DNA from 2 places in the Massilia sp. 05N420 genome. Region 2 is predicted to be linked to the other one. Evidence: predicted binding sites of a transcription regulator. Region 2 holds the regulator's gene; the other holds the start of a gene.
What was found. The regulator LexA, encoded in region 2, represses DNA repair genes until DNA is damaged. The targets are predictions, from matches to a motif close to ACTGTATNNNNATACAGT.
Positions count from the first base shown of each region.

Region 1: a site for LexA is predicted at 2,174-2,191, ahead of AC1DIX_RS04120 (DNA topoisomerase IV subunit B). Genes of this name have one in related genera too.

Region 1 covers NZ_JBFTMX010000005.1:26,056-33,232, forward strand. The annotation lists gene AC1DIX_RS04105 (ArsR/SmtB family transcription factor) at 1-579, shown strand, start outside; gene AC1DIX_RS04110 (hypothetical protein) at 592-951, opposite strand; gene AC1DIX_RS04115 (gamma-glutamyl-gamma-aminobutyrate hydrolase family protein) at 1,127-2,080, opposite strand; gene AC1DIX_RS04120 (DNA topoisomerase IV subunit B) at 2,321-4,321, shown strand; gene parC (DNA topoisomerase IV subunit A) at 4,379-6,712, shown strand; gene AC1DIX_RS04130 (DsbC family protein) at 6,773-7,177, opposite strand, start outside.
Region 2 covers NZ_JBFTMX010000042.1:58,961-66,137, forward strand. The annotation lists gene rpsR (30S ribosomal protein S18) at 1-197, opposite strand, end outside; gene priB (primosomal replication protein N) at 217-501, opposite strand; gene rpsF (30S ribosomal protein S6) at 535-918, opposite strand; gene lexA (transcriptional repressor LexA) at 1,202-1,843, shown strand; gene AC1DIX_RS22405 (tetratricopeptide repeat protein) at 1,949-2,713, opposite strand; gene AC1DIX_RS22410 (tetratricopeptide repeat protein) at 2,788-3,597, opposite strand; gene AC1DIX_RS22415 (tetratricopeptide repeat protein) at 3,618-4,421, opposite strand; gene AC1DIX_RS22420 (cystathionine gamma-synthase family protein) at 4,504-5,745, opposite strand; gene purF (amidophosphoribosyltransferase) at 5,804-7,177, opposite strand, start outside.

The sequences.
Region 1 (7,177 bases), on a different contig from region 2:
GCGACCGAACTGGCGGACGCCGCCGGCGTCACGCGCCAGACCATCAGCGGCCACCTGGCCAAGCTGCAGGATGCCGGCCTGCTGTCCGTCGAGGCGCAGGGCCGGCACCGCTACTTCCGCATCGCCGATGCCGAGGTCGCGCAATTGCTGGAATCACTGATGGGCGTGGCCTTCGGCACCGGCGCCGTGCGGATGCGCTCCAGTCCGCGCGAGCCGGCGCTGCGCAAGGCCAGGGTTTGCTACGACCACCTGGCCGGCGAGCTGGGCGTGCTGATCTACGAGCACCTGGCGCAGCGCGGCGCTTTTTCTCTCGGCGCCGATGGCATCAATCTGACCGATGCGGGCCGCGGCGCGGTGCGCGCCCTCGGCATCGATCTCGACAGGCTGCCGGCATCGCGCCGGCCCTTCTGCCGCACCTGCCTGGACTGGAGCGAGCGCCGCCATCACCTGGCCGGCCAGCTCGGCACGCTACTCCTCGACCGTTTCCAGCAACTGGGCTGGGCCGGGCGCGTGCCGGACTCGCGCGTGCTGGCTTTCACGCCGGACGGCGAAGCGGCCTTGCGCACCTGGCTGGACTGAACTCCCGCCGGCTCAGGTGGCCAGCGCCGGGGTCTTGAACATCCCCGGACGCAGGATGCGCGACAACAGCGGCCGCCTGGCTGGCGCCGGCATGCGGCTGTCGACCAGGTCTTCCCACTTCACGCGCAGCTGCTCGCAGGTGGCGCGCAGCACCGGCTCGGCGTCCGGCAGGCGCGCCAGGGCATCGAGGTGGCGCTCGATCACGGCAGCCAGTTTGACGCAGGGACCTTCGTCGTCGGGATTGCGCGGGTCGCGCTTGGCGCTGCGGATCGTGTACTGCGACATCAGGTGCAGCAGGGCCGCGATCAAGAGGGCGTGGCGGGTGCTGGGGGTGCCGGATGCGGGGGTGTCGTCCAAAAAATCGTCGTCCATTGGGCCTCCTTGTTTTCATGAGAATGATTCTCATTTAGATTATGGAGGCAGTTTGATGGCTGTGCAAGCGAAATACCTCGTTGCCGCGCATGATCTCGTCGTCCCCGCGAAGGCGGGGACGACGGTAACAATAGCGGGAACGACGGTGGTCAATCGCAGGGACGACGGTAGTTATTTAAAGCCGCGTCTCGCGCGCAGCCCGCAAAAACTCATCCAGCACCGGCGTACAATCCAGCAGCTCCGTCCCCTTCGCCCGGTGGAACTCCGGATGCCACTGCAGCCCCATCACAAAGGGTGCGCGCTGGTAGCGGATCGCTTCGACGATCCCGTCCGGGTCCGACATCGCCTCGACGTGGATGTCGCGGCCCAGGTCCTTGACGGCCTGGTGGTGGATGGAATTCACGATCGGGCGCTTCTGGTCGGGGAACATCTTGCCCAGCGAGGAACCGTGCGGGAAGACGATGGCGTGGCGGTGGGCGTCGTAGTCTTCGTGCACGTGGGCCAGGGCATCGGGGACATTGGTGGCGACGTCCTGGTAGAGGGTGCCGCCGAAGGCGACGTTGATCAGCTGGCAACCGCGGCAGATGCCGAGCACCGGCTTGCCGGCGTCGACGAACTCGTGCAGCAGCTCCAGTTCATATACATCGCGCGCGCGGTCGCCGTTCCATTCGGGCCTGGTGGGCGTTTCGGAATAGGTCATCGGCGAGACGTCCGCCCCGCCCTGCAGCACCAGCCCGTCCAGGTGGCGCGCGTAATGGCGCATGGTGATGTTGCTGGGGTGGAGCAAACCACCGGTGTTCACGGTCGGCACCATGAAGACCAGCACATCGCGCGACATCACCCATTGCGCGATCGACTCTTCGAGGTATTGCAGGTTCTTGCTGCGCAGGCCGACGGCGCCCGGTTCCGGATGAAAGATGCGGGCGGAAACGCCGATGCGCAGGGTGCGCCGCATGAAGTCGCGGCTGAAGCGGTCGCTGAGGGCGCGCCAGCGCGAACGCAACACGCGGCCGGCCAGATTCAAGGGTGTATCGCCCTGCCGCAGGTAGCGCGACGCATTTCCAGACGCGCGCCGGTCAGGCACGCGCGGCGCCCCCGCAGTTTCACGGTCTTCATTGTCCTCTGCCATGAACTCACTATAGCCCTGCCATAGGCGCGCACGATTCCCATTTACAGAATCTCACATCCAGCACTTGCAAACTTCGGCGCAACAGGCAAAAATACTGTATTTCCATACAGTGTTGCGTTAGCCACTCTTCCCAAAAAGCGCGTAAGCACCGACACTGGCGCCTTTTGCCGCGTCGTTTGGCGTTCTCATTTCCGCCCGACAAGATAGAATGCGCAGGCATTCGACATACAACTATCCAGCATGGCCACCAAGAAAACTGCAACCGACTACAGCGAATCATCCATCCGGGTCCTGAAGGGACTGGAGCCCGTCAAGCAGCGTCCGGGCATGTACACGCGCACCGAGAACCCGCTGCACATCATCCAGGAAGTGATCGACAACGCCTCGGACGAGGCGCTGGGTGGTCACTGCAAGAACATCGCCGTGACGATGAACACGGACGGCTCGATCACGGTCGAGGACGACGGCCGCGGCATCCCGGTCGGCATCCACCCCGAGGAAGGCGTCTCCACCGTCGAGATCGTGTTTACGCGCCTGCACGCGGGCGGCAAGTTCGACAAGGGTTCGGGCGGCGCTTACGCCTTCTCGGGCGGCCTGCACGGCGTCGGCGTGTCGGTCACCAACGCGCTGTCGAAGCGCCTCGAAATCACCGTCTGGCGCAAGGACGAGCAAGGCAACGGCGTGCACCAGCTGGCCTTCGAGCACGGCGACGTGGTCGAGCCGCTGAGCTCCAACCCGGCCGAGCGCGGCGGCAAGAAGAACGGCACCCGCGTCACCGCCTGGCCGGACGGCAAGTACTTCGACTCCCCGACGATCCCGATGGCCGAGCTGCAGCGCCTGCTGCGTTCGAAGGCCGTGCTGCTGCCGGGCGTCACCGTCACCCTCACCAACGAAAAGACCGGCGATACGCAAACCTGGCGCTACGACGAAGGCCTGCGCGGCTACCTGCTTGAAGCGCTGGCCCAGACCGTGGGCCAGGGCCAGACCGTGATCCCGCTGTTCGAAGGCGCGCAATATGCGGCTGCAGGGGATGAGGGCTTCGCGGAAGGCGAAGGCGCGGCCTGGGTCGTGGCCTGGACCGAGGAAGGCGCCGTGGTGCGCGAATCCTATGTCAACCTGATCCCGACGGTCAGCGGCGGCACCCACGAATCCGGCCTGCGCGACGGCCTGTTCGGCGCAGTGAAGAGCTTCGTCGAGATGCACTCGCTGCTGCCGAAGGGCGTCAAGCTGCTGCCGGAAGACGTGTTCGCGCGCGTCTCGTTCGTGCTGTCGGCGAAGGTGCTGGATCCGCAGTTCCAGGGCCAGACCAAGGAGCGCCTGAACTCGCGCGACGCCGTGAAACTGGTGTCGACCTTCACCCGTCCGCCGCTCGAGCTGTGGCTGAACCAGCACGTCGACTACGGCAAGAAGCTGGCCGAACTGGTCATCAAGCAGGCGCAATCCCGCCTGCGTTCGCTGCAGAAGGTCGAGAAGAAGAAGTCCTCGGGCGTGGCCGTCCTGCCGGGCAAGCTGACCGATTGCGAATCGACCGACATCACCCGCAACGAACTGTTCCTGGTCGAGGGCGATTCCGCGGGCGGCTCGGCCAAGATGGGCCGCGACAAGGAATTCCAGGCCATCCTGCCGCTGCGCGGCAAGGTGCTGAACACCTGGGAGACCGACCGCGACCGCCTGTTCGCCAACAACGAGATCCACGACATCGCGGTGGCGATCGGCGTCGACCCGCACAGCGCGGACGATACGCCGGACCTGTCCGGCCTGCGCTACGGGAAGATCTGCATCCTTTCCGATGCGGACGTCGACGGCTCGCACATCCAGGTGCTGCTGCTCACTTTGTTCTTCAAGCATTTCCCGGCCCTGTTCAAGAACGGCCACGTGTGTGTCGCGCGTCCGCCGCTGTACCGTGTCGACGTGCCGGCGCGCGGCAAGAAGCCGATCCAGAAGCTGTACGCGCTGGACGACGGCGAACTGCTGGCGATCGAGGACAAGCTCAAGAAGGAAGGCCTGAAGGAAGGCGTGTGGAGCATCTCCCGCTTCAAGGGTCTCGGCGAGATGAACGCCGAACAGCTGTGGGAAACCACGATGAACCCGGATACCCGCCGCCTGCTGCCGGTGGCCTTCGGCGACTACAACCTGGCCGAATCGTCGGCGCGCTTCAATATGCTGATGGGTAAAGGCGAAGCCGCCGCCCGCCGCGCATGGCTGGAAGAGCACGGTAACGAGACGGAAGCGGACATTTGATGCGCACGTAATGCGTGGGCACGGCGTGCCCACGCACCGAATACGAATAGATAGAACATGAGCCAAGCAAGCCTCTTCGAACAACAACACGAGCCGGCCGGCATTGATGCCGAAACGCTCACCCTTTCCACTTTCGCCGAGCGCGCCTACCTGGACTACGCGGTCTCGGTCGTCAAGGGCCGCGCGCTGCCGGACGTGTCCGACGGCCAGAAACCGGTCCAGCGCCGCATCCTCTACTCGATGAACGAACTGGGCCTGGGCCCGACGGCGAAGCCGCGCAAATCGGCGACCGTGGTCGGCGACGTGCTCGGTAAGCTCCACCCGCACGGCGACCAGTCCGTGTACGATGCGCTGGTGCGCATGGCCCAGGACTTCTCGCTGCGCTATCCGCTGATCGACGGCCAGGGCAACTTCGGCTCGCGCGACGGTGACGGCGCGGCGGCAATGCGCTACACCGAAGCGCGCCTGACGCCGGTATCGCGCCTGCTGCTCGACGAGATCGACATGGGCACGGTCGACTTCCAGCCGAACTACGACGGCTCCAGCGAAGAGCCGCGCACCCTGCCGGCCCGCCTGCCGATGCTGCTGCTGAACGGCGCCTCCGGCATCGCGGTCGGCATGGCCACCGAGATCCCCTCGCACAACCTGCGCGAAGTGGCGGCGGCCGCGGTGGCGATGATCCGCAACCCGAAGATCACCCACGCCGAGCTGATGACGCTGGTGCAGGGCCCCGACTACCCGGGCGGCGCCCAGATCATCACCCCGGCCTCGAACATCGCCGACATCTACACCACCGGCCGTGGCTCGCTGAAGGTACGCGCACGCTGGAAGATCGAGGAACTGGCGCGCGGCCAGTGGCAGGCGGTGGTCACCGAACTGCCCCCGGGCGTGTCGTCCCAGCGCGTGCTGGAAGAGATCGAAGAACTGACCAACCCGAAGATCAAGGCCGGCAAGAAGACCCTGCTGCCCGAGCAGCTGGCGCTGAAGCAGACCATCCTCGGTGCGCTGGATGCCGTGCGCGACGAATCGGGCCGCGAGGCCCCGGTGCGCCTGGTGTTCGAGCCGAAGTCGAAGAACCAGGACCAGGCCGAGTTCATGCTGATGCTGCTGGCGCATACCTCGCTGGAGACCTCGGCCCCGATCAACCTGGTGATGATCGGCGGCGACGGCCGTCCGCGCCAGAAGGGCCTGACCGAAATCCTGCAGGAGTGGATCGACTACCGCTTCGTGACGGTGCGCCGCCGCACCGAGTTCAAGCTCGGCAAGGTCAACGACCGCATCCACATCCTGGAAGGCCGCGAGACCGTCCTGCTGAACATCGACGAGGTCATCGCCATCATCCGCAACTCGGACGAGCCGAAGGCCGCGCTGATCGAGCGCTTCCGCCTGTCGGAGCGCCAGGCCGAGGACATCCTCGAGATCCGCCTGCGCCAGCTGGCGCGCCTGGAAGCGATCAAGATCCAGCAGGAGCTGGCCGAGCTGCGTGGCGAGAAGGAAAAGCTGGAAGACATCCTGAACAATCCGTCTTCCATGAAGCGCCTGATCATCCGCGAGATCGAAGCCGACTCGAAACAGTACGGCGACGACCGCCGCACCCTGATCGAGGAAGCGCAGAAGGCCGTGGCCGAACAGAAGATCGTCGACGAGCCGGTGACGGTGATCGTCTCCGAAAAGGGCTGGGTGCGCGCGCGCACCGGCATCGGCCACGATCCGGCGCAGTTCACCTTCAAGGCCGGCGACTCGCTCGGCTACGCCTTCGAATGCCGCACCATCGACAACCTGCTGTGCATCGGCGACAACGGCAAGGCCTACTCCGTGCCGGTGGCGGCGCTGCCGGGTGCGCGCGGCGACGGCGTGCCCATCACGACCCTGGTCGACCTGTCGGGCGGCGGACGCATCCTCTACTACTTCGCCGGCAATGCCGAGACGCGCCTGCTGCTGTCGACCACCGCGGGCTTCGGCTTCATCGCCAAGGCCGGCGACATGGCGACCCGCCTGAAGGGCGGCAAGTCCTTCATCACGCTGGACGACGGCGCCGTGCCGCTGGCCCCGCGCGTGGTGCCGGATACCGCCGGCGCGGTGGCCTGCCTGTCCGAGAAGGGCCGCGTGCTGGTGTTCGGCATCGACGAGATGAAGGTGCTGACCAACGGCGGCCGCGGCGTGACCCTGATGGAGCTGGAACCGAAGGAATCCCTGCTCGCAGCCCAGCCGATCAACCAGAAAGGCCTGAACGTGATCGGCACCTGGGCCGGCGACAAACCGCGCACCGTGGAGCTGTTCGCATCGGGCCTGGAGCCGCACTTCGGCAAGCGGGCACGCAAGGGCAAGCCGCTGTCGGCCAAGCTGAAGGCGAAAGACCTGTCGATGCGTACGACCGGCGACGGCCAATAAAAAAGTGACGCCCGTCGCTACCCCGGCGGGCGTCACGAACAGAATGGCATCCGACCGACTTTACGGTTTCGTCCCTTTGCGCAGGCGCGCTTCCAATGTCGCCGTGTCGAAGCCACTGCCGCTGCGCGATCCATCGGCAAAATAGATCGTCGGCGTGCCCTGCACGTGCAGCTTGCGGCCCAGTGCCAGCACCTGTTCCCCGGGCGCGATGCAGCCGGCCGGGGCGGCCGGCGGCGCCTTCGTTTCCAGCATCCACTGCTGCCAGGCCTGCGAGCGGTCGGTCGCGCACCAGATATTCTTGGACTTGGCCGCCGAGTCTTCCGACAGGATATTCAACAGGAAGGTATAGACGGTCACGTTGTCGATGCCGCGCAGCGTTTCGTGCAGCTTGCGGCAGTAAGGACAGTTCGGATCCTCGAACACCGCCATCACCCGCTCGCCATTGCCTTTCACGGTCTTGATCGC
Region 2 (7,177 bases):
CCGGTCAGGCGTGCCGGCATGATCTTGCCGTTTTCCTGGACGAAATCCTTCAGGGTGTCGACGTCTTTGTAGTCAACCTGTTCCACGCCTGCAGCGGTGAAGCGGCAGAACTTCTTGCGCTTGAACAGCGGGTTCTGCTGTTTACGCTTCAGTTTTTCCTTGGCTTTGTTTTTGTCGAACTTTTTACCGAATGCCATTTTAGGCTCCTGTATCTATCTAAATGAAATCAATGATGTGAAACACCAGGGCTTTGCTGTTGCGGTTCTTCCTGGCCATGAACCCTCGAAACTCGTAGACGGCACCGAGTTCGGCGTCGGCAAATCGCTTCGAAACATCGCCCGCGGCCAGCGCGGTGATCTCGAATTCGACCTGCCTGGCAATCCCTGCTTCCACCTGCTGCGATCCATGTTGCAGGATGCCGCTGACGATGGGGATACCGGCCGGGGTGTAGCGCAGGGCATCGCGTTCCGCGATGCTTGCGACCAGCAACAGCTCGTTCACTGCCCTTGCGCGCTTCTTTCTTAAGATTAAGAATTAAGCGGCTGCGGCCGGAGCAGCTGCCTGCTCGGCGCGATGGCTCTTGGCTGCGTCTTCGCGCTGCACCGATTTCATCATCGGCGACGGCGCGGTTTCGGCCTTCTTCATCTTGACGGTCAGGTGACGCAGCACGGCATCATTGAATTTGAATGCGGTTTCCAGCTCGACCAGGGTCTCGTTGTCGCACTCGATGTTCATGCAGATGTAGTGTGCCTTCGGCAGCTTCTGGATCTGGTAAGCCATTTGACGGCGGCCCCAGTCTTCGACGCGGTGGATGTTACCGCCGCGCGAGGTGACCGTGGTCTTGTAGCGCTCGATCATCGCCGGAACCTGCTCGCTCTGGTCCGGGTGGACGATAAACACGATTTCATAATGACGCATGCAACACTCCTTAAGGACGTTTAAACAAATGCCCACCTCGGCGTCAAGACGAGTGTGGGAAGGGAAAGCCCGACATTATAACCGCAAAAACGTCAAGAGCTCAATCGCCATTTCGAGGCCGCGTTGGCGGCCCGGCTTGCCTACCGAGCATCGGCTGTGCCCGGCAGGCAAAAAAAACCGGCAAATCGCACGGATTCCCCTTGCGCCCGGCGCAATACTGTACAAAAATACAGGGTATCGGGTTCGCCCCGCACTACCGCTCACCTACGAATTAATCTTTGACATGCTCAAGCTCACCGCACGGCAAGAACAGATCCTCAACCTGATCAAGGAAGCGATCGACAACACCGGTTTCCCGCCGACCCGCGCCGAAATCGCGCAGGAGCTGGGCTTCCGCTCGGCCAATGCGGCCGAGGAACACCTGCAGGCCCTGGCGCGCAAGGGCGCGATCGAAATCTCCCCCGGCACCTCGCGCGGCATCCGCCTGGTCGGCGCCGCAGCCGAACCCGCTCCGGTACCGGCAGTCCCGGCTGCCCTGCTGATGTCGCTGCCGCTGGTCGGCCGCGTCGCCGCCGGTTCGCCGATCCTGGCCCAGGAACATGTCGAGGCCACCTACTCGGTCGACCCGGCCATGTTTTCGAGCAAGCCCGACTTCCTGCTGAAGGTCAAGGGCTGGTCGATGCGCGACGCCGGCATCTGCGACGGCGACTTCCTGGCCGTCAAGAAAGTGGATTCGGCAAAGAACGGCCAGATCGTAGTCGCCCGCATCGGCGACGAAGTCACCGTCAAGCGCTACCGCAAGAGCGGCGGCACCATCGAACTGCTGCCGGAAAACCCGGACTTCTCCGTCATCACGGTCGATCCGCACACCGACGAGTTCGCGCTCGAAGGACTGGCCGTCGGCCTGCTGCGCTCTTGGCACTGAGCTGGCACTAAGCCGGCACCGAGCCGGCACTAATTTTTGCCACTTGGCAAAATAAACGCCCCGCCCGGCTTGCGCCTGCGGGGCGTTTCTCATTCGGCGGACGGCTTACTTCGTGCCTGCGCCGTTATAGTTGTTCTTGCGCGCTTCCAGGTCCTTCTCGCGTTCGGGCGTCGGCCCGCTCTTGACGATCTCGTTGTGCTGGCTGACATAGGCGTCGGTGGCGTCGCGCCAGACCGTGAAGTCGGCCACGACCATCTTGGCGCTGATCCTGGCGTCTTCCGACAGCCCCTCCTGCACCGCGTCCAGGTGCTTGCTTGCCGTCTCGTATTCGGCCTTGGTCATCAGTTTACGGACGTCCTCGGGAATACGCTTGCTCAGCGGGGTGACCGCATTCAGGTGCTCGGCATAGCGGTTGTAGCAATCCTGCCAGGTCTTCATCTTCGCGCTGTAGCGGTCGATCTCCTCGGTCTGGCGCGACACCGCCGGGAAGCGCGGCGCCGGGCAGCGGTACTCGTCGGTACGGACATCCGAGCCGTCGTATTTCGTCATCCAGTAGTCGATGTCGGCGCGGCGGAGCTCGCGCTGCTTCATCATCTCGAGCGAGGCGATGGCGACGGCATTGCCTTTGGCCGCCGCCTTGCGGAACCAGGCGGTGGCCTTGTCCATGTCGATGGCGCCGGCTTCGCCGTAAAAATACATTTCGCCCAGGTGCTGCTGGGCCGTGACGTTGCCGGCATTGGCCAGCCTGGTGTACTTCTGCAGGGCTTCTGGATAGGCCTTCTTGGCGAACAGGGCGTCGGCATCGGCCAGCTCGTCGGCACGGACGGTGCCGGCCGCCAGCAATGCGACGCATAACAGGAGAGTCTTCATGGAAAAGAGCTGTGAAGCAGGGCTGTGAAAAAGAAATTTATCATACCCCCACAGCCCTGCCAGCTCAACAATCCTTACTTGTTGCCGCCCCACGAGCGCTGCGGACGCGGCGCCTGCTCCCCCATTTTACGCAGGTAGGAATCATTGGCTTCCCGTGCGTGCTGTTGCTCGTCGTTATGGCGGCGCTTGTCGTCCTCGGTCCTGGCGTTCGCCTCGTTGACAAACTTTTCGGTGGCCGCGTACCAGGCGTCACGGTCGCCGGCAAAGGCCAGCGCCTCGGCCTGGCGGCGCATGGCGGCGCCCGTCAGGGCATCGTTGACGCGGCCGGCCGCCTGCTCGGCCTCACGCGGACTCATCAACTTGAAGACGTCGGGCGGGATACGTTTGCCGCCTTGCGGCGCCTGCTTCACGTTGGCGACGAAATCGTTGTGGCAGGTTTCCCACTGGGCGATCTCGGCCTGGATGCGGTTGATTTCCTCATTGGTCCTGGAGACCACCGGAAGCTTCGGTATCGGGCAGGCAAACTTGCCCGATACCAGCTCCTCGCCCTTGTAGCCGCCGGTCCAGTAAGCCAGGTCGGCGGCGCGCTCCTCGCGCTGCTTCAGGATCGCCAAGGTCTCCTTCGCGCCGCCATGCCCGCCGGTGGCGGCCTTCTGCAGCCAGGCCTGCGACTTGCCCAGGTCGGGCGCGGTGCCGTTGCCATGCCAGTACATCTCGCCCAGGCGGAACTGCGCTTCGGCATTGCCGGCGTTCGCCAGCTTCGTCAAGATCGGCAAGGCCTTGTCGTATTCCTTCGCGCGCAAGGACTTTTCGGCATCGCCCAGATCGTCGGCCCGCGCCATCCCGGCGGCCAGCATCAGCACCGCAAATGCAAGTCGTTTCATCGTCGCTCCCGATACAAGCCTTATTTGCCGGTCGACGCGGGCTGGGCGAAGGTCGCGCCCTGCGTGACCCTGCGGTTGTATTCGTTGCTGGCATCGGCCGCGCGCCGGTTCTCGACGTCGAGCTGGCGCTTGTTCGCCTCGCTCTTGGCATTCGATTCCGCCACGAAGGACTGGGTTGCCGTGTACCAGGCGTCGCGCTCCGAGGTGAAATTCAGCGCCTCGGCCTGGCGGCGGCTGATCACGGCCACCGTGACGTCATCGATGCGGGAGGCGGCCTGCTCGGCTTCGTGCGGGCTCATCAGCTTGAGGATGTCGGCCGGGATGCGCTTGACGCCCGGCGGCGCCTGGTTCACGCCGGCCACGAAGTCGTTGTAGCAGGTTTCCCATTGCGCGATCGCGGTGCTGACCCGGTTGATGTCCTCATTGGTCTTCGACACCTGCGGGATCTTCGGCATCGGGCAGGCGTACTTGCCCGTCACCAGGTCATCGCCCTTGTAGCCGGTCCAGTAAGCCAGGTCGCCGGCACGCTGTTCGCGCTCCTTGAGGACCGCCAGCGACTCCTTCGCGCCGCCATGGCCGGACGCTGCGGCCTTCTGCAGCCAGTCCTGCGACTTGCCCATGTCGACCGCGGTGCCGTCGCCATACCAGTACATTTCGCCCAGGCGGAACTGCGCTTCGGCATTGCCGGCGTTCGCCAGCTTCGTGTAGATCGGCAAGGCCTTGCCGTATTCCTTGGCGCGCAAGGCTTTTTCGGCATCGCCGAGATCGTCGGCCCAGGCCATCCCGGCGGCCAGCATCAGCACCGCAAATGCAAGTCGTTTCATCGTCTCTCTCCACATGATTGGTGAGAGCGATCATAGACTTGCCTTTGTTTTATGACAATTCGCTATGGATAAAACGCCGTGTTCAGTCGGCCAGCGCGTTGCCGAAGTCGGCCAGCAGGTCCGCCGTATCCTCGATGCCCACCGACACCCGGATCAGGGATTCGGCGATGCCCATGCTGGCGCGGCGCTCCGGCCCCATCTCGAAGAAGATCGTGTGCGCGACCGGGATCACCAGGGTGCGGGTGTCGCCCAGGTTGCTGGCCGGGATCGCGATCTGCAGGCGGTTCAGGTAGTCGAAGCAGTCGATGCCCTCCTTCAGCTCGAAGCTGAACAGCGAGCCGTAGGCACGGAACAGGCTGGTAGCGATGCGGTGCTGCGGGTGCGAAGGCAGGCCCGGGTAGTGGACGGCGGCGACGCGCTGGTCGGCTTCCAGCATCTTCGCCAGCGCCAACGCGTTGGCGCAGGTGCGGTCCATGCGCAGGGCCAGGGTCTCGGCGCCGACGGCGATGTGGTGGGCGGCTTCCGGCGCCAGCGAGGCGCCGAAGTCGCGCAGCGATTTGGCGCGCAGCTGGGCCATGCCCTGGGCCTTGGCCGGCTGCTTGCGGAAGTTCGGCGCGATGTTCGGATAGGCGCTCCAGTCGTACAGGCCGGTGTCCGTCAGGGCGCCGCCCAGCGCCATGCCGTGGCCGCCGATCGACTTGGTCAGCGAATTGACCACCAGGCCGGCGCCGACCGCCTTCGGGCGGAACAGCCAGGGCGTGGTCATGGTGTTGTCGACCACGTAGAGGATGCCCCTGCTACGGCACAGCTCGCCGATGCGCGCGAGATCCGCGATCTGGGTGCGCGGATTGGCGATGGTCTCGACGAACACCAGGCGCGTGTTGGGCTGCAGCGCCGCTTCGACGTTGGCGACGTCGGTGGCATCGACGAAGGAGACCTCGGTGCCCTGCCCCGCCACCGTGTTCCACAGGCTGTTGGTATTCCCGAACAGGAAGCTGGACGAGACCACGTGGTCGCCTTCCTTCAGCAGCGCCTGGGCCAGCGCGCCGATCGCTGCCATGCCGGTGGCGAAGCACAGGGTGGCGACGCCGTCTTCCATCTTGGTGATCTTGTCTTCCAGCGCCGACACCGTCGGGTTGCCCTGGCGGCCGTAGCGGAAGCCCGGTTCCTTGCCCTGGAAGACCGAGGCCAGCTGGCGCGCGTCGCCATAGCCGAAGGCCACCGAGGTGTGGATGGGCTTGTGCAGCGAGCCCTGCTCGATGGTCTTGCGGCGGTCGTTGTGGAGGATGGTGGTGGTGAAGCCGTAGTTGTTCGTGTCGCTCATGATCGTGTCGGTACAAATGAAAACGGGCGCCCGAGGCGCCCGTACGATGATACGTGATTTACTCCGCCGCTACCGGCGGGTTCAGATTCAGCTGGGTCCGCACCAGATCCTCGGACGACTTGCCCGAGCTCTTGTGGCGGTGGTTCTCCAGCCTGTCCAGGTACTCCGGCGAGATGTCGCCGGTGATGTAGACGCCGTCGAAGCAGGACGCCTCGACGCTGGTCAGCGCCGGATTCACGTCCATGATCGATTTCTTCAGCGCCTCGATGTCCTGGTAGACCAGGCGGTCGGCCGTGATCTCGCGGCACACCTCTTCCACGGTGCGGCCGTGGGCGATCAGCTCGTCGCGGGTCGGCATGTCGATGCCGTACACGTTCGGGTACAGCACCGGCGGCGCGGCCGAGGCGAAGAAGACCTTGCGGGCGCCCGCTTCACGCGCCATCTGCACGATCTCGCGGCTGGTGGTGCCGCGCACGATCGAGTCGTCGACCAGCAGCACGTTCTTGTCCTTGAACTCGGAAGCGATCGCGTTCAGCTTCTGGCGCACCGACTTCTTGCGCATGCCCTGGCCCGGCATGATGAAGGTGCGGCCGATGTAGCGGTTCTTGATGAAGCCTTCGCGGTACTCGACGCCCAGTTTCAGCGCCAGCTGGATCGCGGCCGGACGCGATGAGTCCGGGATCGGCATCACGACGTCGATTTCCTCGACCGGGATCTCCTCGCGGATCTTGTCGGCCAGGTATTCGCCCATGCGCAGGCGGGTCGCGTAGACCGAGGCGCCGTCGATGACGGAGTCCGGACGGGCCAGGTAGACGTATTCGAAGGCGCAGGGATTCAGCGACGGGTTCTCGGCGCACTGGCGCGAATGCAGCTGGCTGGCGTCGTCGATGAAGACCGCCTCGCCCGGCGCGATGTCGCGCACGAAGCGGAAGCCCAGGCCCTCGAGCGCCACCGATTCGCTGGCGACCAGGTATTCGGGGCCGTTCTCGGTCTCGTTCACGCCCAGGCAGAGCGGACGGATGCCGAAGGGGTCGCGGAAGGCCAGCAGGCCGTGGCCGGAGATCTGGGCGATCACGGCATAGGCGCCGCGCACGCGCTTGTGCACCATGGCAACCGCCTTGAAGATGGCATCCGGATCCAGCGAGTAGCCGTCGGCGGCGGTCTGGATCTCGTGGGCCAGCACGTTCAGCAGCACTTCCGAATCGGAACCGGTGTTGACGTGGCGGCGGTCGATGCGGAACAGCTCGTCCTTGAGCTGGGCCTGGTTGGTCAGGTTGCCGTTGTGCGCCAGCGTGATGCCGAACGGCGCGTTCACGTAGAACGGCTGCGCCTCCTCTTCGCTGGACGAGCCGGCGGTCGGGTAGCGGCAGTGGCCGATGCCGGAATTACCCATCAGCGAGCGCATGTTACGGGTGCGGAACACGTCGCGCAC